One region of the Comamonas resistens genome, then DNA from elsewhere that is predicted to be linked to it. Evidence: riboswitches for the same ligand, from Rfam matches in the RefSeq annotation. Region 1 holds a riboswitch; each other region holds the start of a gene.
What was found. A riboswitch is a leader RNA that binds a small molecule or an ion and turns the genes downstream of it on or off. The one in region 1 is predicted to bind cobalamin.
Positions count from the first base shown of each region.

Region 2: linked by a shared signal. The riboswitch ahead of QMY55_RS13555 (TonB-dependent receptor) and the one ahead of QMY55_RS09970 (TonB-dependent receptor domain-containing protein) in region 1 are both predicted to bind cobalamin.
Region 3: linked by a shared signal. The riboswitch ahead of QMY55_RS08180 (nitrite reductase) and the one ahead of QMY55_RS09970 (TonB-dependent receptor domain-containing protein) in region 1 are both predicted to bind cobalamin.

Region 1 is NZ_CP125947.1:2,122,957-2,133,543, forward strand. Features, by position in the region: gene QMY55_RS09950 (sensor domain-containing protein) at 1-1,547, shown strand, start outside; partial or broken gene QMY55_RS09955 (helix-turn-helix transcriptional regulator) at 1,622-2,253, shown strand; gene QMY55_RS09960 (cell division protein ZapA) at 2,705-3,079, opposite strand; gene QMY55_RS09965 (DUF904 domain-containing protein) at 3,120-3,329, opposite strand; cobalamin riboswitch at 3,584-3,822, shown strand; gene QMY55_RS09970 (TonB-dependent receptor domain-containing protein) at 3,896-5,815, shown strand; gene QMY55_RS09975 (cobyrinate a,c-diamide synthase) at 5,823-7,241, shown strand; gene QMY55_RS09980 (bifunctional adenosylcobinamide kinase/adenosylcobinamide-phosphate guanylyltransferase) at 7,262-7,873, shown strand; gene QMY55_RS09985 (ABC transporter substrate-binding protein) at 7,870-8,796, shown strand; gene QMY55_RS09990 (FecCD family ABC transporter permease) at 8,817-9,824, shown strand; gene QMY55_RS09995 (ABC transporter ATP-binding protein) at 9,821-10,587, shown strand, end outside.
Region 2 is NZ_CP125947.1:2,899,598-2,910,184, reverse strand. Features, by position in the region: gene cobN (cobaltochelatase subunit CobN) at 1-135, opposite strand, end outside; gene cobW (cobalamin biosynthesis protein CobW) at 199-1,254, opposite strand; gene QMY55_RS13575 ((2Fe-2S) ferredoxin domain-containing protein) at 1,303-2,133, opposite strand; gene QMY55_RS13570 (ABC transporter ATP-binding protein) at 2,130-2,987, opposite strand; gene QMY55_RS13565 (FecCD family ABC transporter permease) at 2,984-4,084, opposite strand; gene QMY55_RS13560 (ABC transporter substrate-binding protein) at 4,081-4,983, opposite strand; gene QMY55_RS13555 (TonB-dependent receptor) at 5,196-7,307, opposite strand; cobalamin riboswitch at 7,458-7,702, opposite strand; gene QMY55_RS13550 (NADP-dependent isocitrate dehydrogenase) at 8,043-10,277, shown strand; gene QMY55_RS13545 (PepSY domain-containing protein) at 10,406-10,587, opposite strand, start outside.
Region 3 is NZ_CP125947.1:1,761,389-1,771,975, reverse strand. Features, by position in the region: gene QMY55_RS08200 (Tex family protein) at 1-2,161, opposite strand, end outside; gene QMY55_RS08195 (DUF72 domain-containing protein) at 2,341-3,426, shown strand; gene QMY55_RS08190 (enoyl-CoA hydratase/isomerase family protein) at 3,561-4,664, opposite strand; gene QMY55_RS08185 (YbaN family protein) at 4,889-5,323, shown strand; cobalamin riboswitch at 5,447-5,685, shown strand; gene QMY55_RS08180 (nitrite reductase) at 5,888-7,159, shown strand; gene QMY55_RS08175 (precorrin-8X methylmutase) at 7,143-7,772, shown strand; gene cobI (precorrin-2 C(20)-methyltransferase) at 7,781-8,521, shown strand; gene cobJ (precorrin-3B C(17)-methyltransferase) at 8,532-9,308, shown strand; gene QMY55_RS08160 (cobalt-precorrin-6A reductase) at 9,322-10,068, opposite strand; gene cbiT (precorrin-6Y C5,15-methyltransferase (decarboxylating) subunit CbiT) at 10,067-10,587, shown strand, end outside.

The sequences.
Region 1 (10,587 bases):
CGCAGGTGCGCTGGGAGACAGGGGGGTTCTGGGAAGGCGATCTCTGGCTGCGAGCCGATGGCGACCGGCCGCGTTGCGCGGTCTGGCTGTCCTGGGTCCCATTGCGGGATGGCTATGGCTGCGTGGTGCAGAGCATTGGCTTTATCCGCGACATGACGCAGCAGCGCAGTGCGCAGAAAAAGATCGAAGAGCTGGCCTTCCATGATGCACTGACAGGCCTGCCCAATCGCCTGAGCCTGACCCATTATGTACAAGCCTGCATCGTCCAGGCTCAGCGCACGAACGAGAGCTTCAGCATCCTGTTTCTCGATCTGGATCGATTCAAGATCATCAACGACTCGCTGGGTCATGATTTTGGCGACCGTGTCTTGCGTCTGGTGGCCGAGCGGCTTGGCGGCTTGCTACGTCCCAACGATATGTTGTGTCGCCTTGGTGGTGATGAGTTCGTGCTCTATCTGCATGGCTGCAGTGGCGAGGATGCGGCCAAGGTGGCCGAGCGCATCCTGGAGAGCATGCGCCAGCCCTTCATGCTGGACGGGCTGGGCTTTTCCGTTCAGTGCAGCATTGGTGCGGCCCAGTTCCCTGCCGATGGTATGACCCTGGACGAATTGATTCGGCAGGCCGATATCGCCATGTACCGGGTCAAGGAGCGCGGGCGGGGAAATTTCAGCTTCTATCAGCCCCAGATGAGCACCGGCTTGCTTTCGCGCATGAAGCTGGAGCACGCCATGCGCCAGGCATTGGACAAGGGGCATATGGCGGTTTACTTCCAGCCGCAGGTGCATATCCAGTCGCAGCGCATTGTGGCGGCAGAAGCCCTGCTGCGTTGGACGGACCCCGATCTGGGCGTGGTGTCGCCGGCCGTTTTCATCCCGCTGGCTGAGGAGTCCGGCTATGTGGTGGCATTGGACGCCTGGGTGCTGGAGCAGTCCCTCAAAGAGGCTGCGCATTGGCTGGCTCAGGGAACGCCCGTGAAGGTATCGGTCAATGTCTCTGCGCTCGAGTTTCGTCAGCCTGACTTTGTCGAGCGGCTGGTGCAGGTGCTGCATGCCAGTGGCTTGCCGCCGCAGTGGCTGGAGCTGGAGCTGACCGAAAGCATTTTGCTGCAGGACGTGCAGGAAATGTCCATGCGTGTGCACCAGATTGCAGAGCTGGGTGTGGGCCTTGTGATCGACGACTTTGGCACCGGCTACTCCAATCTTTCCTATCTGAAAAAGCTGCCGATCTCCAAGATCAAGATCGATCAGAGTTTTGTGCGCGGCTTGCCCCATGAGGCCGAGGACAAGGCCATTGTGGGAGCCATCATCAGCATGGGGCAGGCACTGGGGCTGGAGACGGTGGCCGAAGGCGTCGAGACGCAGCAGCAGTGCACCTCCATTGCGCAGATGCGGGGTGATTATTACCAGGGCTATCTATGCTCTCCCGCTGTGCCTGCACCACAGTTTCGTGAACGCTTGCTGCAGCAAAGCGCGCAGCCTGGTCACTGGTCGCTGCCTGCAGATGGCGTACCGATATCGCCGCTCATACAAGGCCACACCGTTGACTGACAGAGCTGCCATGCATCCATCGTCTGTTTTGACGATGTGGGTGCTGGCCTGTATTGCAACAATTTCAGCTTATGCATCTGGCGGTCAATCGCGATAGGCAGCTGATCTCGCTTTATGGTCGTGCCACGGCGCAGCTCATGGTGGGCGTGGTGATTCTGGATCAGAACGGCATGCTCATAGAGAGCAACTCCGCAGCCACCAATATTCTCAATAGTGCAGATGGCTTGCGGGTCAAGGCCGGTGCGCTGGAGACGGCCTACGCCAACCAACGACAACCGCAAACTGCAGCGTCTGATCCGCGATGCACCAGAGTATCCGCAGGACCTGCCTCGCAGCATGACGGAAGGTATGTCTGTGGGGCGTCAGTCGGGCCAGCTCAATTGGGGGGCAGAGCACCTCATCCGATGAGTGGACGGAGGGCAAACAACGTCCCTGCGTGGCCGTATTTGTGCGCGATACCACGGGGCGGCCTGACCCATCCGTCAAGCTGGCCCAGCAACTGTTTGAACTCACGCCCGCCGAGACATCATTGGCCATTCAGCTGGCCAATGGCCTGTCGTTCGACGAGGCGGCTCAGGCGCTCAGTATCCGCCTCAACACGGCGCGCGCGCATCTGCGTTCGATCTTCTCCAAGACGGGTGTGAGGCGCCAGACCGAACTGGTACGCCTGTTTCTCAATAGCGTGGCCTGGCTGGGCAGCCATTGAGAGCAGCAAGTGCCACTCATTACTCGCGCTCCGTCGCAAGCCGCTGTCTTTGACGCGAGCACTGCAGTGCGGTTCTGGCGGGTGGCGAAGGCGAAGTGTGATCGCGAATAAAAAAGCCCGCTGATGCGGGCTTGGGAAAGCGATCGAAGCTGCTGTGATGTGTCAGTCGGATGCGGTCAGCAGCTTTTCAAGGAATGTGGTGTCTGCAAATGCCACCGGCTCGTCATCCTGAACCGGGGGTTCAGGTGGGCGAGGGCAACCTATCGTTGGGTTCATCTGACGCGAGACGATCACGCTCAATAGGTGATGTACCAAGCCCGTGCTCAATGAGCATTGGTTCAAGGAAATATAAAAACCGGCAGATTTGCAGACGAGGCTATTTTAACGGGGATTGCCCAAGCTGTGACTTGCAAAACAGCTTTGTCTCAAGGTTTTCAGGCTTTGACAGTTTTCACAAAAGACGTGTGTCATTTTCCAGGGCCTGGTCCAGACGCAGCACGAGTTGTTCCGCCAGTTCCTGCTGGCGCTGCTGCTCTGCCAGCTCAGCCTCGCTGGCTTCGGCGGCTGGCTCGTGTTGCTGGGTCTGATCTTCGTCCTGCGCATGGCTTTGCTGAGGCAGCTGTGCATCGCGGTCCAGCACATCGAATGCCATGTTCAGCGCTGCCAGCACGGCCACGCGCTCGCGCGAGCGCACCTTGCCAGAGTCGCGCACACGAATCATGGCTTCATCGACGCGGCGGACGGCCTCCATCACGCGTTCTTCTTGACCATCGGGGCAGGTCAGCACATAGCTTTGCTGCATGATTTGCACATCGATCTGCTTCATGGGCATCTGTGACTGGGTCTGGAGTTGGAAGGTGACTGCGTCACTCTCCCTGGTTGGCGGGCAGGCGTTCGATCAGGGCATCCACGCGGGCGCGCGCAGCTTGCAGGCGCAGGCGCAGCAAATCACGCTCCTGGGTGAGGGCAATGACCTGGTCGGTGAGCAAGGCATTGGTGCGCTGGAGTTCCTCGTGGCGAACCAGCAGACGCTCCACGCGCTCGGCAATGAGATCAAGAGAAGGCTGGGGGGTCATAGACTCTGCCATTGTAGGTCTTGCCGTCCGTAGGTAGGGCATTAATTTGCACGCAAAACCTGACTGGATATATGTTGACCAGGCGCGGCGGCAAGGCGGCGGACGGAGGTTAGGCATATACATTGCAGATCAGCGCCTGATTTTCATAAAATCGTAGCGCGATATGCTTGCGGCGTCTGCATAAACAGTGGTTTTAAGGTAAAAAATCGTCACCTGACTCCTCTGGATGGAGGATGGCGCCAAGGTTTACTTCATTACAATGTCCGGCTGTTGGTGCTCGAGGCGGCTGTTCTGCTGCTTCAGTTCAACGGGAAGCAGGGAGGTGCGTCACATGGCTGGTGCACCGGGCCTGCGCTGCCCCCGCAACGGTCGGCGAATGGAATGCCTGTGCATTCCTCCTTTTCCCTGATAGTCACTGGCGCCTGGGCGTTGGGAAGGCTGGCAAGAGGACGATTCGCCTAGCCCGGATACCGGCCAACATTGGTGTGCCCGCCGTAGATGCGAGCATGTATTGCCCAGTGCCGGCGGGTAGGCTGGCTTGGGCGTCTTTGTGTGATTTGCTTCCCATGAGTTCGCAATATTTGCCTCTGTGCGCTTCTTCTGCACAGGCGGCTTCGGGTGCGTGTGCACGCACGGCCTTCGCAATCCGTCCCACAATTCTGGCCACTGTGCTTCTTGCTGGCGGTGTCCAGGCCCAGCAGCTAGCGTTGGCCGATACCGCTACTTTGCGGGAGACCGTCGTCACTGCAAACCGAGTGGAGCAGCCTTTGTCGGATCTGGTTGCCGACATGTCCATTGTCGACCGCGAAACGATAGAGGCTGCAGGAGCGGCTGGCGTTGCCGATGTGCTCTCCAGGTTGCCCGGCGTGCAGATGGTGCGCAACGGCGGACTGGGCTCCAACTCCAGCGTCTATCTGCGTGGAGCCGACAATCGTTTCACTGCGGTCTACATTGACGGAGTGCGCGTGGACTCCCAGTCCACTGGCGGAGCTTCCTGGCAGGATATCCCCCTGGAGGCCATTGACCGCATCGAAGTGTTGCGTGGCCCGGCTGCGGCCGTCTATGGCTCGGATGCGATTGGCGGCGTAGTGCAGATCTTCACCAAAAAGGGCGAAGGCAAGGCCAAGCCCTATGTAGGACTGGGCTGGGGAAGTCGCGGAACCGTGAAGGCGCAGGTTGGCGTCAGCGGCGGGCAGGCTGGCTGGGATTACAACCTGGGCGTGTCGCATGCCAGCAGCAATGGCTTTAACTCCAAGACCTCTGCCGATGCCAACCCCGATGCGGATGGCTATCGCAGCAATGCATTCAACGGCCGCATCGGCTATCAAATCAACCCCAATCAACGTGTTGAGGCCACGGCGCTGACCAGCTATATGAATGCTGGTTACGACGTCAGCGCAGCCGATGATCGCAGCATCTACAAGATGAGTGCCGTTGGCTTGAATTGGCTGGCCAAGTGGAGCGATGTCTACAGCACACGTCTGCAGTACACGCAGTCACGCGACTTCTATCAGACCAAGCCCAGCGTCTATGAAACCGATACGCGTTTGCACAGCTATCTGTTCCAGAACGAATGGAAGCTGGGTACGCAGACGGTGACCGCAGCGCTTGAGCGCCGTGAAGACAAGCTGGTCAACAACGGCCTCGATATCGGCAGTCGCAGCCGTTCCCAGAATGCACTGGCGCTGGGCTATGGCCTGCACGAAGGAAAGCACACGCTGCAACTCAATGCGCGTCATGACCGGGACAGCGAATTCGGCGGCCACACCACGGGCAGCGCGGCTTATGGCTATGAGTTCATGCCCAACTGGCGTGCCACGGCATCGGCGGGGACCGCATTTCGCGCGCCCACGCTGTATCAGCGCTTCAGCCAATATGGCGATGCCAGCCTGAAGCCTGAAAAAGGTCGCAATGTGGAGCTAGGTTTGAAGTGGGGCAAGGGCAGTGACAGCTTCTCGGCAACCGTCTACCGCAACAACCTCTCCAATCTCATCAACTATGTGGGCAAGACCGGTGCTTGCCCTGGCAATACTGGCCCCTACGGCGGTTGCTATGCCAACGTCGCCAATGCCCGCTACGAAGGCATCACCCTGGCAGCAACCACTCGCCTGGGCGTGGTGAATCTGCAGGGTTCGGTGGACTTCCAGAATCCTCGGGATACCGACAAGGACCTGCAACTGGCCCGCCGCTCCAAGCGCTATCTGAACCTCTCGGCCGACACCATGCTGGCGGGGTGGAAGCTGGGGGCGGAGATGCAGGCTGCCAGCAAGCGTTTCGATGATGCGGCGAACACAAGAGTCCTGGGGGGCTACACGTTATGGCATCTGACGGCGCAAAAGCAGCTGACACCTCAATGGAGTCTGATAGCGCGTATCAATAATCTGACCAACAAGAGCTATGCGCTGGCATATGACACCATGACCAAGGGGAACTATGCCACCGAAGGCCGTAGCGGCTATATCGGCGTGAAGTGGGAAGGTAATTGAGACCGTCATGACATCCGCTGATATGCATGGGCCTGTCGTTCGCTGTCCCGCTGTTCTGATCAGCGCCCCGGCTTCGGGCCAGGGCAAGACCACAATCACGGCGGCACTGGCGCGGCTGCATGCGCGCCAGGGGCGCAAGGTGTGTGTGTTCAAGTGCGGGCCGGATTTTCTGGACCCGTACTGGCATGAGCTGGCCAGCGGCAACCCCGTGCATTCGGTGGACCTGTGGATGACGGGTGAGGCCGATGTGCGCCAACGTCTGCATGAGGCAGCGCAGAGCGCCGACCTCATTCTGGTCGAGGGCGTCATGGGCCTGTTCGACGGCAATCTCAGTGCGGCCGATCTGGCTCAGCGCCTGGGCTTGCCGGTGCTGGCCGTCATCGATGCTTCGGCGATGGCCGGCACTTTCGGGGCGCTGGCCTATGGATTGCAGCATTACCAGCCCGGCTTGCGCTGGGCCGGCATGTTGGCCAATCGCGTGGCGACGCAGCACCATGCAGACCTGCTCCACAAAGGTCTGCGCGATCCCCAAATGTGGCTGGGTGCCATGCCCAGTGTGCAATTGGGCGAGGCTTCACCCAAGGCGCGCACGGCAGCGCTGCTGCCCGAGCGGCATCTGGGCCTGATTGCAGCCCATGAGCTAAGCGATGCGCTGCAGCGTCTGGATACCGCAGCCGATGCGCTGGCCCGGACTCCACTTGGCCAGCGGCCCTGGAGCGCAGAGCCTGGGCAACCCAGTTCCAGTTGGCAGGACTGGTGCGTGGACTTCGCGCAGCCAGAGTCAACGGGCGGCCAGCCAATGCTCAAGCCCTGGCTGGCCGGCAAGCGCATCGCCATTGGGCGTGATGCGGCTTTCTCTTTTATCTATCGCGCCAATCTGGACTGCCTGCAGGCCATGGGGGCGGAGCTTTGCTTTTTCTCTCCGCTGGCGGGCGATGGCTTGCCTGACTGCGATGCGCTGTGGCTGCCGGGCGGCTATCCGGAGCTGCATGCGGCGGCACTGTCTGCCAACACCGGTTTGCGTGATGCCATAACCGGGCATGTGAAGCAGGGCAAGCCCTTGTGGGCCGAATGCGGCGGCATGCTGGCCTTGTGCGAATCCGTGACCGACTTGCAGGGGCACAGCCAGCCTTTATGGGGTGTGTTGCCCGGGCGGGTTGTCATGCAAAGCCGCCTCGGTGGCCTGGGCATGCAGCAGCTGGCGCTGCCCGTGGGCTTGCTGCGCGGCCACACTTTTCACTACAGCCGTCTTGACACGGATATGCAGTTCAGCACCCGTAGCAGCCGTCCGGGCGCAGAGGTACAGGCTGAACGCGGCGAGGCCTTCTATGAATCTGGCAGCGTGCGGGCCAGCTACTTTCATGCTTGGTTCGCGTCCTGTCCAGCGGCAGCGGCCTGGTTGTTTGGCGCAACAATCGAGAGCTAGAAAAAGCCTCTTTCAGAATCATGAGTACAGCACCCACCTCCTTCCCTGGCCTGCCGCGCAGCCTGCTTTTGCTGGGCGGCCAGAAAAGCGGCAAGTCCCGCCGGGCCGAACTGCTGGCGCGCCAGTGGTTGCAGGCCGATTCCCGCCATGAGGCGGTGCTGGTCGCCACGGGCCAGGCCTGGGATGCGGAGATGGTGGAGCGCATTGCCCGCCACCAGCGCGACCGGGCCGAGCGTGTGCCTGGCATGCAGACCCTTGAGGAGCCACTCGATCTGGCCGGTGTGCTGGCCGTGCATAGCAGGCCTGAGCGTCTGCTGGTGATCGATTGCCTGACTCTGTGGCTGACCAACTGGCTGATGCCTGCGCAAACAGAGGAATCTGATAAGAATCAGCCTCAAGCGCAAGACTGGACAGCGCAGCTAGCTCTCTTTTTGAAAGCGCTGGATGGGGCCGCAGGCCCCGTCATCGTGGTGGGCAACGAGATCGGTCTGGGGGTGATTCCCATGGGCAAAGAGGTGCGAGCCTTTGTCGATGCGCTGGGTGTGCTCAATCAGCAAGTGGCTGCGCATTGCGAAAGCGTCACGTTGATGTGCGCGGGCCTGCCCATTGCCGTCAAAGGAGTTCAGCCATGAAGACATTCAGCGCGATTGGCCGCCAGGCAGTGGTACTGGCTGCGGCATTGTGGCTTAGCGCGGCAGCGCCGGTCCGGGCGCAATCTTCCGGCCCTGTGCAGATCACCGATGCGCGGGGCGTGCAAGTGACTTTGCCGCAGGCGCCGCAGCGCATCATCAGCCTGCTGCCGTCGCTGACGGAGAGCTTGTGCGCGCTGGACGCTTGCAACCGTCTGGTCGGTGTGGATCGCTACTCCAACTGGCCGGCCCATGTGAAGAGCTTGCCTGTGGTGGGTGGCGGGCTGGACCCCAATGTGGAAGCCATAGTCGCTCTCAAGCCCGATCTGGTGCTGGTCTCCACTGCGTCGCGGGCCGTGGGGCGGCTGGAAGCCTTGGGGCTGAAGGTGGTGGCGCTGGAGCCGCGCACTCAGGCCGAGGCTCGCACGGTGCTGCAGAAAATCGGCAGCTTGCTGCAACTGCCGCCAGCGCAGGGCGCAGACAAGGTCTGGGCCCGAATCGAAGCCGATATGCAGCGCGCCGCCGATAGCGTGCCGCCAGTCATGCGTGGCCAGCGTGTGTTCTTTGAAGCCAGTCGCGGACCTTATGCGGCCGGTGAAAAATCGTTCATTGGCGAGACATTGACTGCGCTGCATCTGCGCAATGTGATCGATGCCAAGCTGGGTCCCTTCCCGCGCATCAATCCCGAATATGTGGTCAAGGCAGATCCCGATGTGCTGATGGCGGGCGAGCGCAGCTGGAAAAACGGGGTGCCCGAATACCCGGGTTGGGCTCAGATGCGCGCCGTGCGTGCAGGGTCCATCTGCCGCTTCACGCCCGAGCAGTCCGACATTCTGATACGCCCCGGCCCGCGCATGGCCGAGGCCGCGCACATCATGGCCCGCTGCCTGCAAGGCCTGGCTGAAAAGCAGGTTTCGTCGAAATGAAGGCCATGAGGTCTGGCCGCATGCAAGGGCAGGCTGCGCCCTGGCTGCTGCTGTGGCTGACGCTGGCCGTTTTGGGGTTGGCCGTCCTGGGCGCAGGCATTGGCAGCACGGGTTTTGAAAGCGTGTGGAAGGCGTGTTCAGACCCGCTGGCCTGGCAGATCGTGATGGATATTCGCCTGCCGCGCACGGTCGGCGCCTTGCTGGCGGGTGGCTTGCTGGGGCTGGCTGGTGCGATTGCACAAGGCGTGTTTCGCAACCCGCTGGCCGATCCTTATCTGCTGGGCAGTGCCTCCGGTGCATCGCTGGGTGTGGCGCTGGCCATGGCGGCGCTGGGTGTGTCGCCGTTTGCACTGGCCGGGCTGGCACGCTGGGGCGTGACGGGTGCAGCTTTCACGGGGGCGGTGCTGGCCGTGGTGTTGACCCTGGTGCTGGCCAAGGGCGTGCACAACACCATGCGGCTATTGCTGGCCGGAGTGGTGGTAGGAGTGGTGCTGGGCGCCGCCGCATCGCTGGTGCTGATGATGAACCTGGATGTCATGCAGGCCATGCAATCCTTCATGCTGGGCAGCACGGCCTTTGTGGGCTGGAATGCCTGTGCGCTGATGCTGTGGGTGTTGCTGCCCACTCTGGTACTGGCCTGGGGGTTGAGCCGCGTGCTTGACGGTCTGGCGCTGGGTGAAGCCACGGCCCATAGTCTGGGCCTGCCGCTGGCGCCGCTGCGGCTGCTGCTGATCGTGCTGCTGGCCATGGCCACGGGCACGGCGGTAGCGCAGACGGGGTTGATTGCGTTTGTGGGGCTGGCTGCGCCGCATCTGGTGCGCTCCATGGTGCGGGCGCTGCATCGCTGGCTGCTGGTTCTGAGCTGCCTGATGGGCGCTGTGCTGCTGCTGGCCGCAGATTTGCTGGCGCGCTGGCTGCTTGCCCCGCAGGAGCTGCCGATTGGCGTGCTGACGGCCGTGCTGGGCGGCAGCTATCTGCTGTGGCTGATGCACAGGCGTGGCGCATTGCAAGGCGGGGAGGGCGCATGAGCGAAATCACCTTCACCCTGGCGGTCTCTGATTTGCGTGTGCAACTGGGCGAGCGCGAAGTGCTGCGCAACATCGATCTGCAGATTGCACGCTCGCGCTCGACGGCCATCGTCGGCCCCAATGGTGCGGGCAAATCCACGCTGCTGCGCGCCATGGCTGGCATGAAGGCAGGCCATCAAAGCCAAAGCGGTCAGGTATTGCTGCAAGGCCGGCCGCTGCAAGGCTGGAGCAGCCGCGAACGTGCTCAAACCCTGGCCTGGCTGGGGCAGAACCAGGCCGTGGCCGGCGACATGTCCGTCTACGACGTGGTCATGTTGGGCCGCTTGCCACACCAGGGCTGGCTGGCACCTGCGAGCGCAGCCGACCACCAGGCCGTGCAGCAGGCGCTGCGCCAGACCCATGCATGGGAATGGCGCCAGCGCAGTCTGGGCCAGTTGTCCGGCGGTGAACGCCAGCGCGTGCTGCTGGCGCGGGCGCTGGCCGTGCAGGCCCAGGTGCTGCTGATGGACGAACCCCTGGCCAATCTGGACCCGCCGCATCAGACCGACTGGATGCTGACCGCGCGCAGCCTGGTGCAGCAGGGCGTGACCGTGGTCAGCGTGCTGCATGAGCTGTCGTTTGCCTTGCTGGCCGACGAGATGGTCATCTTGAGTGACGGCTGCGTCATCCAGCATGGCCGTTGTGCCGACCCCGCCACGCATCGCGCGCTGGAATCCGTTTTTGAAAACCGCATTCAGGTGCGCGAGCTGGACGGCCACTGGCT
Region 2 (10,587 bases), 780 kb from region 1:
GTAGGCATCGGCCAGTAGCGACAGCGTGGTGTCGGCGGAACTGAGCACCACCATGTCGGCAGGCGTCTGGTCCAGACGGGTGATGATGCTGTCGTCTTCGACAAAGCCGCCGGGGCGGGAGCTGAGCAGGTGCATGATTCAAAAAGATAGCTTTATCCGCTTGCCAGTAAAGCGATAGAGGCTGATTTTGCTGGGATTTTATGCCTGGGCGCCCAGCAAGGCCTGGCGCAGCACGGCGGCGTCCAGCTGCTTGCCGATAAACACCAGACGCGTGGCCGTAGCTTCGCCGTCGGCCCAGGCACGGTCGAAATAGGCATCAAAGCGGCGGCCCACGCCTTGCACCAGCAGACGCATCTTCTTGCCAGGCAGAGCGGCAAAGCCCTTGACGCGCAGCACGCCATGTTGCTCCACGATGGCTTGCAACGCTAGCATCAGGCGCTCACGGTCCACGGCACCCAGGTCCAGGTGCAGGGAGTCGAAGGCATCGTGGTCATGGTCTTCGTCATGGTCATGGTGGCTGTGCTTGTCGTCGATCGACAGCTCGGCGGCGCGATGCTGGCCCAGCAGCACGTTCAGCGGCACCTGGCCCTGCACGGCTTCGATCATCTTCACGCTGGCCGGTACTTCTTCGGCCACCATGGCGCGCACCTGGCCGAGCTGCTCGGGCGTGACCAGATCGGCCTTGGACAGCACCACCAGATCGGCGGCCGAGAGCTGATCCTCGAACAGCTCATGCAGGCTGGCGTCATGGTCCAGATTGGGGTCGGCCTGGCGCTGTTCATCGACGGCATGGGGGTCATGGGCAAACTGGCCGGCAGCCGCAGCGGGCGTATCGACCACGGTGACTACCGAATCGACAGTGAAGACATTGGCGATGTCGGGCCACTGGAAGGCCTGGACCAGGGGCTTGGGCAGGGCCAGGCCGCTGGTCTCGATCAGCAGCACATCGATGTCGGCGCGGCGCTCGGCCAGGGCTTTCATGACGGGGAAGAACTCTTCTTGCACGGTGCAGCACATGCAGCCGTTGGCCAGCTCGTAGATCTGGCCCGACTGTGTATCCGCGCCGCCTTCTTCCTTGCAGCCTATGGCACAGGTCTTGAGGATTTCGCCGTCAATGCCCAGTTCGCCGAACTCGTTGACGATGACCGCCACGCGCAGGCCCTTGGCCTGCTCGAGAATATGGCGCATCAAGGTGGTCTTGCCGCTGCCGAGAAAGCCGGTGACGATGGTGGCGGGAATTTTGGTGGTTTGCATGGATCACTCTCCGGATGGGGATCAACAGGGAAATTCGACAGGGAAAAATTATTCGTGCAGTGCGGGCTGTGGTCCATGCACGCGCAGGTGTTCGTGAGGGCAGTCCTGCTGCTGGACATGGGCTGTCAGCACGGGCTCGATCGTCGCGGCATCCATGGGGCCGTACCACACGCCTTCGGGGTAGGCGATCATCAGCGGGCCGTGGTTGCACGGGTACTGGCAGCTGGTTTGCAGCAGCATCACCTGCTTTTTGAGCAGCGGGGTTTGCTGCACGGTGCGTGCCAGTTGCGGCCACAGCGCGACGGCTCCCTTGGCCGCGCAGCGCGGGCCCACGCACCACAGCACATGGTGCTGGTGCTCCGGCACTTGGGACCAGGCTTTGGGGTCGCGCTCCCAGTCTTCATCGGCCAGCAATTGCGGCACATCGGGCTGCTGCAGCGCGCTGGGAATGGTGGCGGCCAGCAGCTCGGCCAACGCCGGCAACTGCAGCAGGGGTTGAGCAAACACGATGCGAGGGGCGTGTTTGCCGGTTTGCCCTCCAGCCTGTTGCTTGGCGCGCCAGCGCATGATGAGCTTGTGCAGCCAGCGGCGCAGCGAAGGCTCGTCGGGCACCATGACGGGCAGGATCAATATCTGATCGGCATCGGCGCACAGGTCCAGCGCTTCGGGCAGGGCAGGCTGTGCTCGGTCCACAAAGGCGGGTTGCACACGCAGCACGGGCGTTTGTGCAGCGGCCAGCCGCGCCTCAAGCTGTGTTGCCAGGTCGCTCAGTTCCGTCAGGCCGCCCGCATAGGCCGCACCGCGGCTGAGCACCACGATGGCCAGGCAGGCGTTGGCTGCAGGTAAAGAGGGCGTGGGCTCAGTGCAGGTCTGGGTCATAGCAGCTCATCCGGCATGAATTCGATCACGGGCTTGCCCGTGCGTGCGCTGGTGTGCACCTGGGCGCGCACGCCGTAGACACGGGCAATGGTCTCGGGCGTCAGCACCTCGGTCGGAGTGCCTTGCGCCACCAGTGCACCGTGCTGCAATAGGTAGATGCGGTCGCAGTAATGCGCGGCCAGCGGCAGCTCGTGCAGAGCGGCCAAAGTGGTCAGGCTCAGGCCGCGAATCAGATTCATCAGCTCGAACTGGTGGCGCACGTCGAGGTGGTTGGTGGGCTCATCCAGCACCAGCAGCGGTGCCTGCTGGGCCAGTGCGCGGGCCATGAGCACGCGCTGCTTTTCACCGCCCGAGAGGGTGGAAAACATGCGCTCGGCCAGTGGCTGGGCCTGCACTCGCGCCAGCGACTGGGCGACGATGGCAAAGTCTTGCGCGCTGTCTTTGTCAAAGGCGCTTTGGTGCGGCGTGCGTCCCATCAGCACCACATCGCGCACGCGCAGATCGAACTCGTTGGCATTTTCCTGTGCCAGCACGGCCATGGCACGGGCGTTGTCGCGGGCACTGTGCCGCCAGACGTCGCGCTCCTGCATACAGACCGTGCCGCTGGCGGGTCTGAGGATGCGGTAGATCATGCGCAGCAGCGTGGACTTGCCACTGCCGTTGGGGCCCAGCAAACCCACGAATTCGCCACGGCTCACCTGCAGGCTGATGTCGCGCACGATATGCGCGGCGGCGGCCTTCCAGTGCAATGCCTGGGCCTGAAGAAGAGGGGAGACCGAAGGCTCGCTCACTGGGGTACCTTCGCGCTGATGCGCTGCGGTGCTATGAGCCTTCGGAACGGCCGGGCGGCTCATGCGTTCAGCCTTTCTCGCGCACTTTTGCGCATCAGCATCCAGATGAAAAACGGGCCACCCAATAGCGAGGTGATGACGCCCACGGGCACTTCTGCCGGGGCAAAGCTGATGCGGGAAAACACATCGACCCAGACCAGAAAGATGGCTCCTATCAGTGCCGCGACGGGCAGCACCCGGCGGTGCTCCGAACCCACCAGCATGCGGGTGATATGCGGCACGATCAGGCCCACAAAACCGATGGGGCCGGTCAGTGCCACCAGCACGCCGGTGACCAAAGAGACCAGCACAAACAGCCAGCGCCGCGTGTTGGTGGTGTCCACGCCCAGCGTTGCGGCGGTTTCTTCGCCAGACAGCAGGGCATTGAGCGAGCGGGCCTGGGCCAGCAGCAGGACGATGCCTGCCAGCAGCAGGGCCGCGGGCAGGCCCAGCTCGTCCCAGCGGGTGCCGGCCAGACTGCCCAGCGTCCAGCTCAGCACGGAGTTGGCCAGCTCGCGCTGATCGGCCGTGAGCACGATCAGGCTGGTGATGCCACCCAGACAGTAGGCAATGGCCACGCCGCCCAGAATCAGACGCGTTGCCATCAGCCGGCCATTGGCCAGCGCCAGAAAATAGACGGCGGTGCAGGCGGCCAAGGCACCGCCAAAAGCGCCCAGGGGCAGGGCCAGCTCGCCCGCAAAAGCCAGGGCGCCAAAGGCCAGTACACTGACGGCGCCTACCGATGCGCCCGAGGACACGCCCAGCAGATAAGGGTCGGCCAGGGGGTTGCGCACCATGGCCTGCATGGCGACGCCGACCAGTGCCAACCCGGAGCCCGCCAGGGCCGCCAGCAGCACGCGGGGCAGGCGCACGCGCCAGACGATCTGGTGCTGGGCAATGCTCCATTGACCGGGCTGCCAATCCAGCCCCAGATGCAGGCCCAGCTCATGCGCGGTGATCTGCCAGGCTTGCAGCGGCGCAATGCGTACCGGCCCCAGGGTGATGGCCAGCGTCAGCGAGATCAGCAAAGCGGCGCCCAAGGCCAGTATCCATAGCGCCAGCTGCTGGCGCTGCCGTGCAAAAAATGCCGAAGGGGCGGCGATCCCGGGCAGGACATTCATGGCAGCGCCACTTTCTCGGGATGCAGCGCATGGGCCAGACGCTGCACGGCGGCGACATTGCGCGGGCCGGGCGTGGCCTCGGCAAATTCCAGGCGCAGCAGCTTTTTCTCTCGTATGGCCTTGACCTGGGCCAGCTCGGGCTTGCTCAGCAAAAACTGGGTTTTACCGCTGGGTGTGGGCCTGTCGTCATCGACGATCACAATCCAGTCCGGGTCGCGTGCAATCACGTCTTCCCAGTTGCCGCGCATCCAGCTGCTGTCCAGATCATCAAAAATATTGCGCCCGCCAGCGGCCTCTATCATGGCCTGCGGCATGGCGAAGCGGCCCGTGGTCACGGGGATGTCGGTGCCGCTGTCGAAGACAAACACCTTGGGCCTGTAGTCAACGTCTTTGAGCGCATCCTGAATCTGCTGCAGCTGCTGGCGCTGGGTCTGCACCAGCTTTTCTGCCCTGGCTTCGATATCGAAGATGCGGCCCAGGTTGAGCAGGTCGTTGAAGGTGTCTTCCAGCGATACCTTTTCGCGCTGAACCTGGCGTATGCAGGATTCTGTGAGCACATAGCTGGCAATGCCCATCTCCTTGAGACTGGCGGGCGTGATCTGCCCGGGGCGAAAGCCATAGGCCCAGCCGCTGAAGACAAAGTCGGGCTGAACATTGAGCAGCGTCTCCAGGTTCATGCCCTGGTTGGACAGGTCGGGCACATGGGCCAGCAGCGGTCGCATTTCTGCGGGCAGACGCTTGATGTCGCGCAGGCCTCCGTAGCCCGCCCAGCGGTCCTGCAGGCCCAGGGCCAGAAACATCTCGGTGATGTTGATGCCATGGGTGACGGCGCGCTGCGGTACCTTGTCATAGACCACGCTCTGGCCGCAGACCTCCACCGTGATGGGCGCTCTGGCCATGCCGCCTGCAGATGGGCTTGCTGTCGGGCTTTGATGGTCGGTGCAGGCCTGCAGTGCCAGACATGCCAGCACTGCAACCGTGGAGTGCTTCAGATAGGAGAGCGTTCTACGCTTGCAGCAACAGTTTTTCATTGTTAAACAAGGGTCAATGCAAGGAACAACATGCGGTAGCAGCTCCTGATATCAAATCGCTATGGTTGCGACAGCCGCGGTCAGAACGTGAACTCTGCAGTCAGATCCACGCGGCGACCTTCGCCTGGGTAGGCTTGAGTGCCGGAGATCGCTGAATAGGTGTAAAGCTTGTCGCTCAGATTGCGCAGCGACAGGCGATAAGTCGCACGCGGCTGAGGCTTCCAGCTCAGCGCTGCGTCCCAGACGGTGTAGCCACCAGAACTGGCGGTATTGGCATCATCTGCAAAGCGTTGACTGACGGTGCGAGCGCCTAGCGATGCCTGCCAGCGTCCGATGGCGCTTGCGGCGGTGTAGTGAGCCCAGAGGTTGGCGGTCTGGCGCGGCACGTTCGACGGGCGTTTGCCGCTGAGATCGACACCGCTCTTGACGAGTTCATCGTATTGGGCACTGACCAAGGCGTAGTTGCCCTCCAGACGCCAGTTGGGGGAAAGGCGAAGAACGCCGCTCAGCTCCAGACCCTGAGAGTGCTGCCTGCCACCTTGATACTGCAGCTTGGTGATGAGGTCGGTGGTGACAATGTCATCTTTCTCAATGCGGTAGGCAGCGACCGTCCACTCGCCCTGACCCTGGGCAAACTGCTGTTTCAGCCCCACTTCCACCTGGCGGGCGGTGGTCAGCTTGAAGTCTTTGTTGGCGAGATTCAGCGTCAGCACATTGGTGACGGGGTCATGGCCTTGCGAGATCTGGCCGTAGAGGCTGGTTTGCGCGTTGAGCCTGTGCGTCAGGCCCAGACGCCATGCCGTGCCGCCCAGGTTTTTGCCGAAAGAATTAGGCCCTGTCAGATCCTTGCGGTCAAAGTCCGTCATGTCGCGGCGAATGCCGGCCAGCAGCAGCCAGCGATCGCCGAGCGACCATGCGTCTTCGGCGTAGAAGTCGTGGGTAGTGGCCGCCGTGGTGAAGCTGGGCAGCAAGGGCGATGAATTAGGCCAGTAGGTGAGCGAAGGGCTGTTCACGCCGATGAGGTCGCTGCCGGCATAGTCGTTGCGGGCAAAGTTGAATTTGGCCCTGTTGACCTCCCATCCCAAAACCAGCTTGTGAGCGCCTGCGTTGACGGCGGTTTCCAGGCGGTTGCCGGTCTGCTCCAGGTCATGTGAGAGCTCCAGGTAATCGCCCAGCCTCAGCTGCTGCGTTGCTGGCAGATATTGGTACGCCTCAATATTGCGCCAGTAGCGGTCGGCCTTGAAGCGATAGAGCTCGTTGCTCACGCTGACCCAGTCATTGATCTGGTACTGGGCGCGGGCACGGACACGCTTGTCCTTGATGCGGATATCGCTGTCGGCGGTGTTGAAGTTGCGCCCCAGAAGCTCGGGCACGATGGCGCCGTTCACGGTGGGCGTGCCGAAGTAGTGTGCAGGTTTTTCGTCACTGACATCGGCCAGCAGCTCCATGCGCAGGGCCGCCGTGGGCTGCCAGCGCAGCGTGCTCATCAGCTTGCCGCCGCTGGCGCGCGCCATGTCATGTTCACCCCGGGTGTAGTGGCCGTAGGCATCGAGGCGGTAGCTCAGCGTGTCGCTCAGGGCGCCGCCTGCGCCCAGACCCAGCTTGGCGCTGCCGTGCGATCCGGTACCGAGCAGAACTTCACGCACGCTCTCACGCGTGGGCTGTTTGCGCACGATATTGGCGGTCGCGCCCACGGTGCCCGTGCCGTAGACGATGGAGGCAGGGCCGCGCAGCACTTCCACGCGCTCGTAGCCCCAGCTGTTGGCAGGGTAGGGGGTGGTGCTGGACGCCACGCCCAGGCGTACGCCGTCTTCGGCAATGCCGACCGAGTTGGTGCCGGTGAAGCCGCGCGAACCAAAGGACAGGCTGCTGTAGCTGGTGGGGGACAAAGGTGTCATGCCCACGGTACGCCCGATGATGTCGGCCATGCGGCTGTCACCGCGCTCCTGCCAGGTCTGCTCGCTCACATGCTCCAGGCTGGCTGGCAGGTCACGGGTGGCAATGCCGGTACGGCTGCCCGAGGTGCTGGGCAGAGACAGACCGAGGCCACCTTCGGCGGTATCGGTGACCTGTACTGTGGGCAGCTGCGCCGGGGGAAGGCCGGTTCGTTCTTCGGCGCGGGTTTCTGCGGCAATAGCCAGTGCTGCAGGTGCCAGGCCGATCATCACGGCAGGCAGGACAAGATATTTCATGGTTCAGCGAGAGCTGACCGGCCTGCTTGCTTGTGACGATTTCATGCTGGGGCGCACCGCGCTGCAAAGCGCCTGCGATCAGCTTGTTGCCATCACGCTGCACCCCGCAGGCGGTCGTTGCACATGCTGGCCCTTGGGCCAAGGCCCGCGCGGCGCAGCGCTCAACAGGCCGGTATCCGGGCTGGCAGATTGCGCGAGGCATGCTGTTTCGCCTTCCCGGTGCTGCCGCGCACCTCGTCGATGAGGCCACGTAGAACACCAGTGACTGGCCCGCGCGTCAGACGCGAGCCTTGAAACAGTTTGATCTGCTTACCGTTGCGGGGGCAGCCAGGGCTTTGCACCCTGTTCCCGTTTAACCCGAATGGAATTCGGGCACCTGTTGCTTTCGAAACGCAAGTCTTGCCAGAAGACGCAAAGACCTGCTTTTCGAATTGCGAAATTATATTGCAGTGCGCAAGCGTGAAGCTGCTTGCAAATCAAGTGCGGTATTTTTTACATGTTGGAAAATGAAGGATATTGGCCGATTTCCCAATGAAAACCGGGTGGCAAAGTGAATGTAAAACCCTAGGTCTTGTACAAGACTTAAAAAATTTGCACCGGTTGCGCTTAGAATTTTGTATCGTGGGAACGCATTGCAAAAAAATAGCAATGCTTCCTGCTGTGTCAGGCCCCATTGCGCAAGCTCGGGATGAAGGCCCAAGGCACGCCCCACCTTTTCATTACCTGAGACAAGAGATGAGTACGCAGCAACCCACCATCATCTACACCTTGACGGACGAGGCACCTCGTCTGGCCACCAGTGCCTTCCTGCCCGTGATCCGCGCATTTGCGGCTCCTGCCGGCATCAATGTGGAAACCAGCGACATCTCGTTGGCCGGCCGCATTCTGGGCGAGTTCCCCGACTTCCTGACCGAAGAGCAGCGCGCTCCCAACAACCTGGCCGAGCTGGGCAAGCTGACGCTGACTCCCGAAGCCAACATCATCAAGCTGCCCAATATCTCGGCATCCGTGGGCCAGCTGACTGCTGCCATCAAGGAGCTGCAGTTCAAGGGCTACAAGATTCCCAACTTCCCCGAGAACCCCACGACAGACGAAGAAAAGGACATCAAGGCGCGCTACAGCAAGTGCCTGGGCTCTGCCGTGAACCCCGTGCTGCGCGAAGGCAACTCCGACCGCCGCGCCCCTGCCGCCGTCAAGAACTACGCCAAGAAGCACCCTCACTCCATGGGTGAGTGGAAGCAGTGGTCGCAGACCCATGTGTCGCACATGAGCGAGGGCGACTTCTACCACGGCGAAAAGTCCATGACCCTGGACAAGGCCCGTGACGTGAAGATGGTGCTGGAAACCAAGTCCGGCAAGACCATCGTGCTCAAGGAAAAGGTCAAGCTGCTGGACGGTGAAGTCATCGACTCCATGTTCATGAGCAAGAAAGCCCTGTGCGCCTTCTATGAAAAGGAGATCGAAGACTGCAAAGAGTCCGGCATCCTGTTCTCGCTGCACGTCAAGGCCACGATGATGAAGGTGTCTCACCCCATCGTGTTCGGCCACTGCGTGAAGATTTTCTACAAGGAAGCTTTCGAGAAGCACGGCAAGCTGTTCGATCAGCTGGGCGTGAACGTGAACAACGGCATGGCCAATCTGTACGAAAAGATTGAAACCCTGCCCGCATCGCAGCGCGAAGAGATCATCCGTGACCTGCACAAGTGCCAGGAAGATCGTCCGCGTCTGGCCATGGTCGATTCCGCCAAGGGCATCACCAACTTCCATTCGCCCAACGACGTGATCGTCGATGCCTCCATGCCTGCCATGATTCGCGTGGGCGGCAAGATGTGGGCGGCCGATGGCAAGCCCTACGACTGCAAGGCCGTGATGCCCGAGTCCACCTTTGCCCGTATCTACCAGGAGATGATCAACTTCTGCAAGTGGCACGGCAACTTCGACCCCAAGACCATGGGCACCGTGCCCAACGTGGGTCTGATGGCGCAAAAGGCTGAAGAGTACGGCTCGCACGACAAGACCTTCGAAATCGCCGAAGACGGCGTGGCCAATATCGTGGACATCGCCACCGGCGAAGTGCTGCTGAGCCAGAACGTGGAAGAGGGTGATATCTGGCGCATGTGCCAGGTCAAGGATGCTCCCATCCGCGACTGGGTGAAGCTGGCCGTGACCCGTGCCCGCAACTCCGGCATGCCTGCCGTGTTCTGGCTGGACCCCTACCGTCCCCATGAAGCCGAGCTGATCAAGAAGGTGCAGACCTACTTGAAGGACTACGACACCACGGGCCTGGAAATCCACATCCTCTCGCAAGTGCGCGCCATGCGCTACACGCTGGAGCGCGTGGCCCGCGGCCTGGACACCATCTCGGTGACCGGCAACATTCTGCGCGACTACCTGACCGACCTGTTCCCCATCATGGAGCTGGGTACCTCGGCCAAGATGCTGTCCATCGTGCCTCTGATGGCCGGTGGCGGCATGTACGAAACCGGTGCCGGCGGCTCCGCGCCCAAGCATGTGCAGCAACTGGTGGAAGAAAACCACCTGCGCTGGGATTCGCTGGGCGAGTTCCTGGCTCTGGCCGTGTCGCTGGAAGACCTGGGTATCAAGGAAAACAACAGCCGCGCCAAGCTGCTGGCCAAGACCCTGGACGAGGCCACGGGCAAGCTGCTGGACGAGGACAAGTCGCCTTCACGTCGCACCGGCGAGCTGGACAACCGTGGTTCGCAGTTCTACATCGCTCTGTACTGGGCCCAGGCTCTGGCCGCCCAGACCGAGGACGCAGAACTGGCAGCCAAGTTTGCGCCTCTGGCCAAGCAACTCGCCGAGAACGAAGCCAAGATCGTGGCCGAGATGAAGGACGTGCAAGGCAAGGCTGCCGATATCGGTGGCTACTACATGCCTGACGTGGCCAAGATGGATGCCATCATGCGCCCCAGCGCAACCTTCAACGCAGCCATCGCCTCGGTAGCCTGAGTCGTTGACTAGCCAAAAGCCGGCAGCTTGCTGCCGGCTTTTTTGCGTCTGGGTACTATCGATAAGGGAGCTGCATGCGCTGAATAGACATATATTTCAGATGAAAAGGCCTCTGAAATCATTCAGTGTCAGGCGCTGGCAGCTCTCTTTTTGGAGAAGGCAGCTTTTCTGCGCAATCGACGCCAGCCCACCACCACACCGGTGCCGCTGAGCAGCAGCCCGCCCAGACTCAGCACGATCAAGACGCCGTCCCACAAGGGGCGGCGCTCCAGCAGAGGTAGCCAGTCCCAGCTGTGCAACAGCGCAAACA
Region 3 (10,587 bases), 360 kb from region 1:
CTTCCAGCACCTTGACCTTGACGATCTGGCCGGTCTTGACCACCTCGCGTGCGTCCTCGACGAACTTGTGGCTCATCTGGCTCACATGGACCAGGCCGTCCTGGTGCACGCCCAGGTCCACAAAGGCACCGAACTGGGCCACGTTGCTCACCGTGCCTTCCAGCGTCATGCCTTCCTTGAGGTCCTTGATGTCTTCCACACCGTCGTTGAAGCGCGCCACCACGAAGTCAGGGCGCGGATCGCGGCCCGGCTTCTCGAGTTCGCCCAGGATGTCCTTGATGGTCACGGCGCCGAATTTGTCGTCGGCAAACTGCTCGGGCTTGAGGCTTTTGAGCACCTCGCCGCGGCCCATGATCTGGTCGATCGGCTTGCCGGTCTTGACGATGATCTGCTCCACCACCGGGTAGGTCTCGGGATGCACGCCGGTCATGTCCAGCGGGTTGTCGCCGCCGCGTATGCGCAAAAAGCCCGCCGCCTGCTCGAAGGTCTTGGCGCCGAGGCCCGCCACGTCCATCAACTGCTTGCGGTTCCTGAACGAGCCATTGGCATCGCGCCAGCGCACGACCGACTTGGCGACCGAGCCCGACAGGCCGGAAACGCGCGTCAGCAACGGGGCAGAAGCGGTGTTCAAGTCCACGCCCACGGAGTTCACGCAATCCTCGACCACGGCATCCAGTTGGCGGGCCAGCTCGCTCTGGTTCACATCGTGCTGGTACTGGCCCACGCCAATGCTCTTGGGGTCGATCTTGACCAGCTCGGCCAGCGGATCCTGCAGGCGACGGGCAATCGATGCCGCACCGCGCAGGCTTACGTCGATATCGGGCATTTCCTGCGCCGCAAACTCACTGGCCGAATAGACCGAGGCACCGGCCTCGCTGACCACCACCTTCTCGATCTTCTTGTCGGCCTTGGACGCGATCTTGATCAGGTCTGCCGCCAGCTTGTCGGTTTCGCGGCTGGCTGTGCCGTTACCGATGGCAATCAGATTGATATCGTGCTTTTCCACCAGACGGGCGAGCACGGCCAGCGAGCCGTCCCAGTCGCGGCGCGGCTCATGCGGGTAGATGGTGGTCGTATCCACCAGCTTGCCGGTGCTGTCCACCACGGCCACCTTGACGCCGGTGCGGATGCCGGGGTCCAGGCCGATCACGGCGCGCTGGCCCGCGGGTGCGGCCAGCAGCAGGTCGCGCAGGTTGTCGCCGAAGACCTTGATGGCCACCTTTTCAGCATCCTCGCGCAGGCGCGAGAACAGGTCGCGCTCGGTGGACAGGCTCAGCTTCACGCGCCATGTCCAGGCCACGCATTTGCGGATCAGGTCGTCGGCCGCGCGCTTGGCGTGGCTCCAGCCCAGGTGCAGCGCGATCTTGCCCTCGGCGAGGCTGGGTTGGCCCGGTTCAGGCTCGACAGGTTGCACCAGCTTGGCTTCGAGAACCTCCAGTGCACGGCCACGGAACACGGCCAGGGCACGGTGCGAGGGCACGCGGCCAATGGGCTCGTCGTACTCGAAGTAGTCGCGAAACTTGGCGACCTCGGGGTCGTTTTCGTTCTTGCTCTCGACCTTCTTGGACTTGAGCAGGCCTTCATCCCACAGCCATTCGCGCAGCTTCTGCACCAGCGCCGGGTCCTCGGCCCAGCGCTCGGACAGGATGTCGCGTACGCCGTCCAGCACGGCAAAGGTGGTGCTGAAGTCAGGACCGGGTTTGCCGTCATCCAGCACGGTGGCAGGCTTGCAGAAGGCCTCGGCCTCCTTGTGCGGATCGAGCGTGGGGTCGGCGAACAGCCTGTCGGCCAGGGGTTCGATGCCGAACTCCTTGGCGATCTGGCCCTTGGTGCGGCGCTTTTGCTTGAACGGCAGGTAGATGTCTTCCAGCTCCTGCTTGGTCGGCGCACTGGCAATCGCCAGGCGCAGCGCATCGGTCAGCTTGCCCTGCTCGTCAATGGCCTTGAGCACGGTCACGCGGCGGTCTTCCAGCTCGCGCAGGTAGGTCAGGCGTTCATGAAGCGTGCGCAGCTGCGTGTCGTCGAGCCCGCCCGTGGCTTCCTTGCGGTAGCGGGCCACAAACGGAACCGTGGCACCGCCGTCCAGCAGCTCCACCGCCGCACTGACCTGCTGCGGCTTGACATCCAGTTCCTGAGCAATCTGACCAATGATTTTTTGCATTCGATACTCGCCCCACGGCGTGCCATATAGAAAGCTAATGAGTTTGCCATACGCATGCCGCCACACCGGGCGGAATGGGCAGGCAAAGTGCAAGCAAAGCTTAAAAACTATGGATTTCATAGCTATCAGCGCTTGCCATATAAGCGCCAACTGCCAATTTCATTAAAATCCTTGGCACCATGCCAGATCTGTTCCAGGACGACTTCTTTGCCGATGAGCCGCCGCTCAAGGCGAGCCCGGGACAGACCTTGCCTGAGCCAGTCGCGGAGCCCGAACTCCAGACACGCAAGCCCCGGCGCGGCGATATCGCCCTGGCCCCACAGGCCATGCAATATGCGCAGTTGGCTTCCCAGCTGCCTGCCAATCTGCATATGGGTGCCTCGACCTGGTCCTATCCCGGCTGGGAGGGCTTGGTCTGGGACGGAGCCTACTCCAAGGACGTACTGGCCAGGAAAGGCCTGAGCGCCTATCACCAGCACCCGCTGCTGCGCACCATCTGTGTGGATCGCACCTTCTGGCGGCCGCTGACCACCAGCCAGTACGCGGCGTTTGCAGCCCAGGTGGATGAGGACTTTCGCTTCGTCGTCAAATGCCCTGCCGGCGTGACCGATGCCCAGGTGCGCACCGAGGAAGGCAAGCCACGCGAAGACAATCCGGCTTTTCTGGACCCGCGCCTGGCTGTCGAGCATTTTGTCCAGCCCACACTCGAAGGTCTGGGCTCCAGGCTGGCGGTACTGGTATTCCAGCTCAGCCCCCTGCCCTGGGGGCTGCTGAGCCGTCCCGGTCTGGTTTTCGGCAAGCTGGGCCTGATGCTGGCCGCCGTGCGGCAGGCGCTGGCCGAGCATCCGCAGGTGGTTGTGGCGGTGGAGTTGCGCGATCCGGAACTGCTGGGCCCCGCCCTGGTCGATACGCTCAAGGCTCATGGCGCGACCTTCTGCCTGGGCCTGCACGGCAAGATGCCGCCCATCGAAGAGCAACTGCCCATACTGCGTGCGCTATGGCCCGGTCCGCTGGTCTGCCGCTGGAACCTGAACCGCAGCTTTGGCGCCTATGGCTATGCCGATGCGCAAAAAAAGCACGAGCCCTTTTGCGAAATCCGCAGCGAAGACCAGCACACCCGCCAGTGGCTGGCCCGCACCGTCAAGGGAATCACCGGCGCCGGGCAGCCCGCTTTTGTGACCATCAGCAATGATGCCGAAGGCTGTGCGCCGCGCTCCATCGCCCTGCTGGCCCAGGCCATTGCCGATCTGCCTGCTGCCCGTTAGAAGCCTGTCTTTCACAGTCCGCATCAAAACCGGCTTCAGCGCTTTCCCATCAAGCGCTGACAGCTATCAAAAACAAAGCCCGGCAGTTGGGCCCGCCAGGCTTTGTCAATGGCCGTGCCAACCGCTGCCTAGTGTCAGTCCTTGAGCTGCGCCAGCGGATGGGAATGCGCGGGCCAGGGACTGTCGAAAAACGCCAGCCACTGCGCATCGCCGACATCTTCAATGCTGGCGGGACTCCAGCGCGGATGGTGATCCTTGTCCACGGCCAGGGCGCGAATGCCTTCCACCGTCTCGCTCTGACCGGGACGCAGATAGAAGCAGTGGCGCACCATATCGCGCTCCATGCGCAGGTCCTGGGCCAGCGTCATCCGGCGCGCACGGCGAATCTGCTCCAACACCACATGCAGCATCAGCGGCGAGCGCTTGCGCAACGTGGCTGCTTCGGCGCGGGCCCAGTCGCTGCCCTGCTGCAGTGCCTGCTCGATGGCGGCCACCGTGGGCTGCGCAAAGCAGGCATTGATTTCGGCAAGGTGCTCTGCACTCTTGGGCTCCACGCTCACAAAGCGCGAGCGCACCACGGCGTTCAGCGCATCGACATTGGCAAAGTCCGTTGTCGCCAGCGTCTCCCACAGCTCAGCCTGCTGATCCAGGGGAATACAGCCATCGGCCAGGCCAAAGGCCAGGGCATCACCCGCGCCAATGGTGTCACCCGTCAGCGCCAGCCACTCGCCCACCGCACCGGGGCAGCGCGAGAGGAAATAGCCGCCGCCCACATCGGGGAACAGACCGATGGCCGTCTCGGGCATGGCCATCTTGGTACGTTCGGTCACAAGGCGCAGCGAGCCGCCCTGGCTGATGCCCATGCCGCCGCCCATGACGATGCCGTCCATGAAAGCGATATAGGGCTTGCCCAGCGTGTGAATCAGATGGTTGAGCGCATATTCCTCGGTGAAGAAGTCTTCGAGCTGCGGATTGCCGCTGCTGCCGGCCGCATGCAGAAAGCGGATGTCGCCCCCCGCACAGAATGCGCCAAACACGCCATCCTTGTTGCTGCCGCGAATGGCCACGGCCAGCACTGCCGGGTCCTTTTGCCAGGCCAGCAGCGTTGCCAGCAGTTCCCGCACCATGCCCAGAGACAGCGCATTGAGCGCCCGCGGGCGGTTGAGCGTAATCATGCCCAGCTTGCCGCGCACTTCGGCAATCACTTCGGGCGAGTCCGTGCTCGGGGTGGTCGTCATTGTTGTTACTCCTTGAATCTTGGGCCATGTAGAGGCCTGGGGCTGACGACTGATTATGCGAGGCCCGACCACGCCAGCTGGGACAAGGACGTGACAAATGCAGCCATTGTCGGGAACGGGAAAAACCATACCAGCGCCTGAGCTGGCTAATATGGGAAGCGTTCTGGAAGCGACCTTGCCCAGACCACCCTGCCTCCCACATTGCCGCTTTTCAGCTGCTTTTCATGACCGATCTCCCGCCCCAGCCCGACACATCAGCCCAAACCGGAAGCCTGGAGCCCAAACCGCTTTCGGCTCCTGTGCGCTATCTGCTGATGGCTTTTGCACTGATCTGCGTGCTGCTGGGGCTGATAGGCGCTGTCGTGCCCGGCATGCCGACCACGGTCTTCATCCTCATGGCGGCCTGGGCGGCTGTACGCAGTTCACCCCGGCTGCATCGCTGGCTCTACGCCCACCACATTTTCGGCCCTCTGCTGCGCAACTGGGATGCGGGCGGACATGTCAGCCGCCGCGTGAAATGGACGGCGACGGCCAGCATGCTATTGAGCGGCACACTGATTCTTTATGTCTCTCACAAGCCCTGGCTGACGGCCGTAACGCTCAGCATCATGGGCTGCGTACTGATCTGGCTATGGCTGCGGCCCGAACCCCAAACCTGAAGCCCAAACTGGGGCCATAAGCTGCGCATCCTCTCTGCCGACATCCTCCCCAGAACGAGCAATCCGCCGAGCCAATGCAAATTTCAAAGGGCCTGAAGACTCAGCGCGAAAAGTTATCGCTTAAGATTCACGCTGATCACAGGTGTTTCCTGGCCGCTTTGCGCGGCAGGAAATGAAACGAGAAGCAGGTGATCGGCCCAGCCCGATATTCCTGCACTGCACCCGCAACGGTAATCAAAGATATTCAGACACAGGTCATTGCGTGCAATGACAGTCACTGCGAAAGCGGGAAGACGTCTCTGAATTCAACTTCCGAGTTGAGCTTTGTAAGTCCGGAGACCGGCCTGATGTGAACAAGGCGCAGCGGGATTGCATGTGGCTTGATGGGCTGGTGCAGCTGCGCCGCCAATCTCCTCACCTCCTTCCTCTGCACATATCAATCGTCCGGCCCGGGTATCGGCCTGACCGACTGTGGATCTGGCATGGTGCGAGGAATTCTCTGGCTGGCGCGACTGCGGCCCGCCGCTTGCGACGACATCTGCGCGATAGCGGCGGCGGCTTGCCATGGCTGACTCCGTCAAGGTGCAGGGATGGTGCCCAACCGCCTGGCGGCCCATGCAGGCCCAGGATGGCTGGATTGTGCGCATACGCCCGCATTGCGCCTCCATCAGTGCCGCGCAGTGGCGTATTCTTTCCGGCCTCGCACTCTCGCATGCCCACCCACAGCTGGAGCTGACCCGCCTGGGCAATGTCCAGTTGCGCGGAGTGGAAGACGCGCAACTGACGGCACTGCGTTCAGGGCTGATCGATGCAGGTCTGGTACCTGCCAATGTCGATGCCGACCTGGCCCCTGCCGTCCACTGCAGCCCTTTCTACCAAGTCCGGGATCGGACCCACGAATTGGCAGACCTGCTTTCTGCGGCCGTGGCACAGCACCTGAGCCCACGCGCGTTGCAACAGCAAGGTATGACGGCGCTTCCCAGCAAGTTTGGCCTGCTGGTCGATGACCCGGCACAAAGCCTGAGGGGCATCTCGGCAGATCTGCGTCTATGGGTTCAGCCGGACCAGGCAGGGCTCGGCTATGCCCTCTCTTTGGGCGATTCCAGCAAGCGATATGGCTATACCTCTGCCGCGGAAGCGATAGATGCTGCCCTGCAAGTCGCCATCTGGTTCGCACGCCAGCGCATGTCGGCCGCAGGTGCAGCGCCCACACGGCTGCATCAGTTGCTCAAGACTCAGCAGCCTGAGCTGTCGGTGCTCAAAACCGCTCCACAATATGCAGCAGCGCCCGGCGCCGAAGCATTCGCGCGCCCCGTCAAGCCCGGCCTGCACGGACATGACTGGGTCATAGGCGCCCCCCTTGGCCGTATCGACGCACCGGCAATGCAGCAACTGGCAGGCTGCCTGCCTGCCAAGACGGAAATCAGGGTTACGCCCTGGCGCTCCCTGCTGCTGCCAGGCAGCGAACTCGAAGCGGCGCCACTGAGCACTGCCCACTGGATGACCGATGCAGCAGATGCCCGCAACCGCGTCTCGGCCTGTACCGGCAGCCCCGGATGCACACAGGCACTGATTCCTGCCCAGACCCTGGCACTGCAGCTTGCGCCGCATACGCGGGAAGGCACGGAGATGCACATCAGCGGCTGCCCCAAGCTCTGTGCGCTGCCCGGCGACGCCACCGCCGTCGTCTTTGCCAGCACTGGCAATACGGGTCAGTTGCTGCTGAACGCCGGCCCGCCCGGCCGGCTCGCTAGCCCCACCATTCAAATCCCCTGTGAGGCCCTGCCATCAGAGCCCGCAGGAATACAAAAACTGATCCATGAGCTATCAATATGAAAAGCACGGTGAAGAGATTTACCGTCAGTCTTTCAGCATCATCCGCCGCGAAGCCGATCTGGCGCGCTTCAGCGCACTGGAAGAGCGCGTGGCCTGCCGGATGATCCATGCCGCAGGCATGGTGGAGCTGGCCTCTCACATTCATTTTTCACCGGACTTTGCGGTAACTGCAGAGGCGGCGCTGCAAGCGGGTGCCCCCATCCTCTGCGATGCCCGCATGGTCAGCGAAGGCATCACCCGCAAGCGGCTACCGGCCAACAACCCCATCATCTGCACGCTGCAGGATGCACGCACTCCCGAGCTGGCCCTGACCATGGGCAATACGCGCAGCGCTGCAGCCCTGGAGCTGTGGCGCGGCCGGCTGGAAGGCGCAGTGGTCGCCATCGGCAATGCCCCCACTGCCCTGTTTCATTTGCTGAACATGCTGGCAGATCCTGACTGCCCCCGCCCCGCCGCCATCATCGGCTGCCCTGTGGGCTTTGTGGGTGCAGCGGAATCCAAGGCTGCCTTGCGCGAGTGGGCGCAGATTCCCTTTGCCATTGTCGAGGGCCGCCTGGGTGGATCGGCCATCACCGTGGCGGCCGTCAATGCGCTGGCCACGCCCATAGAGTGAGGTCAGTGATGAATCGCGGAAAAATCGTATGCGTGGGCCTTGGCCCTGGCGACCCAGAGATGATGAGCGTGAAAGCCGATCGACTGCTGCGCAATGCGCGCCACGTGGCTTACTTTCGCAAGCGTGGCCATCCGGGCAAGGCCAGACAATTGGTCAACGGCATGCTGCATGCACAGGTCACCGAATACCCGATGGAGTATCCGTTGACCACGGAGATCCCGCATGACGATCCTCGTTATATCGCCCAGCTCTCGGACTTCTATCTGGACTGGCAGTCCCGGCTGACAGAGCTGGCGCAGGACCAGGAAGTGGTTGTGCTCTGCGAGGGAGATCCGTTTTTTTACGGCTCTTTCATGCATCTTTACGTGCGCCTGCAGCAAGCGGGCATTGCCCAGGTCGAGGTATTGGCCGGCATTCCAGGCATGGTGGGCTGCTGGCACGCCACAGGCATCCCCATGACCTGGGGCGACGATGTCATGAGCGTGCTGCCCGCAACCTTGGCCGATGCACCGCTGCGCGAACATATGGCGCGCTCCGACGCGCTGGTCATCATGAAGGTGGGCCGTCACCTGAATCGCATTCGCACGCTGCTGACCGAACAAGGCAAGCTGGACCAGGCCTGGCTGGTCATCAACGGCACGATGAGCGACCAGCAAGTCATGCCGCTGTGCAACGCGCCCGAACGCTGCCCGTATTTCGCCATCGTGATCGTGCACGGCCAAGGTCGCCGCCCTGCCAATGACATGTGAGCAGCATCCCATGCCAAATGCAATCACAGGCCAGCTTTGCGTGGTTGGCCTTGGCCCGGGCCATGCGGACTTGCTGACGGAGCAGGTCAAAAAATCCATTGCCGAGGCCACGGATGCCTTTGGCTATTTCCCCTACGTTGAACGCCTGTCGGGCCTGGCCCATCTGCGCCTGCATGCCAGCGACAACCGCGAGGAGCTTGACCGCGCAAGAGCCGCCTTGAACGTCGCAGCCGAAGGCAGGAAAGTGCTGATGCTCTCGTCCGGCGACCCCGGTGTGTTTGCCATGGCCAGTGCCGTGTTCGAAGTTCTGGAACACGCAAGCCCCGACGAGCGCCAGCGCTGGAGTGCCCTGCAGATCGAGGTACAACCAGGCATCACGGCCATGCTGGCCGCAGCAGCCCGTCTGGGCGCACCGCTGGGCCATGATTTCTGCACCATCAATCTGTCGGACAACCTCAAGCCCGCCGCCGTGATAGAGCGTCGTATTCGTCTGGCCGCACAGGCCGATTTCGCCATGGCCTTCTACAACCCCTGCTCCAGGTCGCGACCCGAAGGCTTTGTCAGAGCCCTCAAGGTATTGCGCGAGGAGTGCGAGCCAGAGCGGCTGATCTGCTTTGCCCGCAATGTCAGCAGAGACGACGAGACCGTCACCGTCACATCCCTCTCATCGGCCAAGGCCGAGATGGCCGATATGCGAACCCTGGTGATTGTGGGCAATCGCCTGACCCGCCGGATAGGCCGGCATGTCTACACGCCGCGCAGCTACGAGATGCCTTCATATGCCTGAAAGCTCCGCAGCCTCAGAGCGACTTCTTCAGCCAGCTCATCGCCTGCTCGGGAGTCTGGCATTGAGGCCGCTGCGGCAGCTGGGGCCTGTCCACCATGATGACGGGTATATGCAATGCCCTGGCGGCTGCAATCTTGGCATAGGTATCGGCCCCGCCGGCATTCTTGCTGACAATGCAATCAATGGCATGGCGCTTGAGCAATGCGATTTCGTCCTCGATCTGAAACGGCCCGCGCGCAACGATCAGCTCATAGCGGTCTGCAGGCAAGGGCAGAGCCTCTTCGGTCTGATCCACCACCCTCAGCACGAAATGATGCTGCTCAGCCTTGCCTGCAAAAGCGGCCAGTTGCTTGCGGCCAATGGCCAGAAAGACACGTCCATCACCCGGCTGCAGAGCTTGGGCTGCGGCGGCCATGTCCGGCACCCGAATCCAGCGGTCTCCGACCTGCGGGCTCCAGCCAGGGCGCTCCATGGACAGCAGAGGAATTCCCGCCGCCGCACAGGCGGCAATGGCATTGCGGCTCATCTGCGCCGCAAAAGGGTGTGTGGCATCGATCACATGAGTGACCTGCTTGTCTCGCAGATAGGCAAGCAAGCCCTCGACGCCGCCAAAGCCACCCACCCTCATCGGCAATGCCGGCGTGCGCCGCGTCTGGGTTGCTCCCGCATAGGAGTACACCGCAGCAATGCCAGATTCATGCAGTTTGGTCGACAGAACATAGGCATCAAAAGTGCCGCCTAACAGGAGAACTTGGGTCATGGCCAATCCGTGGCTTTCAATCATCGGGATCCACCCGTCTGGTTTGCAGGGCCTGAGTGCTGCCGCTTTGCAAGACCTGAACCATGCGGAGCTGGTATTTGGCAGCCCACGCCATCTGGAGCTGGCGCAGGTCGGCAGCCGTGGCCGCCCCTGGCCTGTTCCATTCAGCGTGGAACCCGTGCTTGAGCTACGCCAGCAGAGGCAGGTCGCCATGCTGGTCTCGGGCGATCCATTTCACTTCGGCGCAGGCGCATCGATTGCCAAGCACCTTGAAAAAGGGGAATGGCGCAACCACCCGTTGCCGTCCACATTTTCATGGATTTCCGGCCAGTTGGGCTGGCCCCAGGAACATACCCACTGCCTGGGCCTGCATGCGCGCAGCTTCGAGACGATGACGCCGTTGCTGGCCGAAGGCCAGCGCTTTATCTGCCTGCTGCGCGACGGCGCCGCCGCACAGGAAATGGCTGCATGGCTGACCGGGCAAGGCTGGGGCCACAGCCCTATGTGGCTGATCTCTCA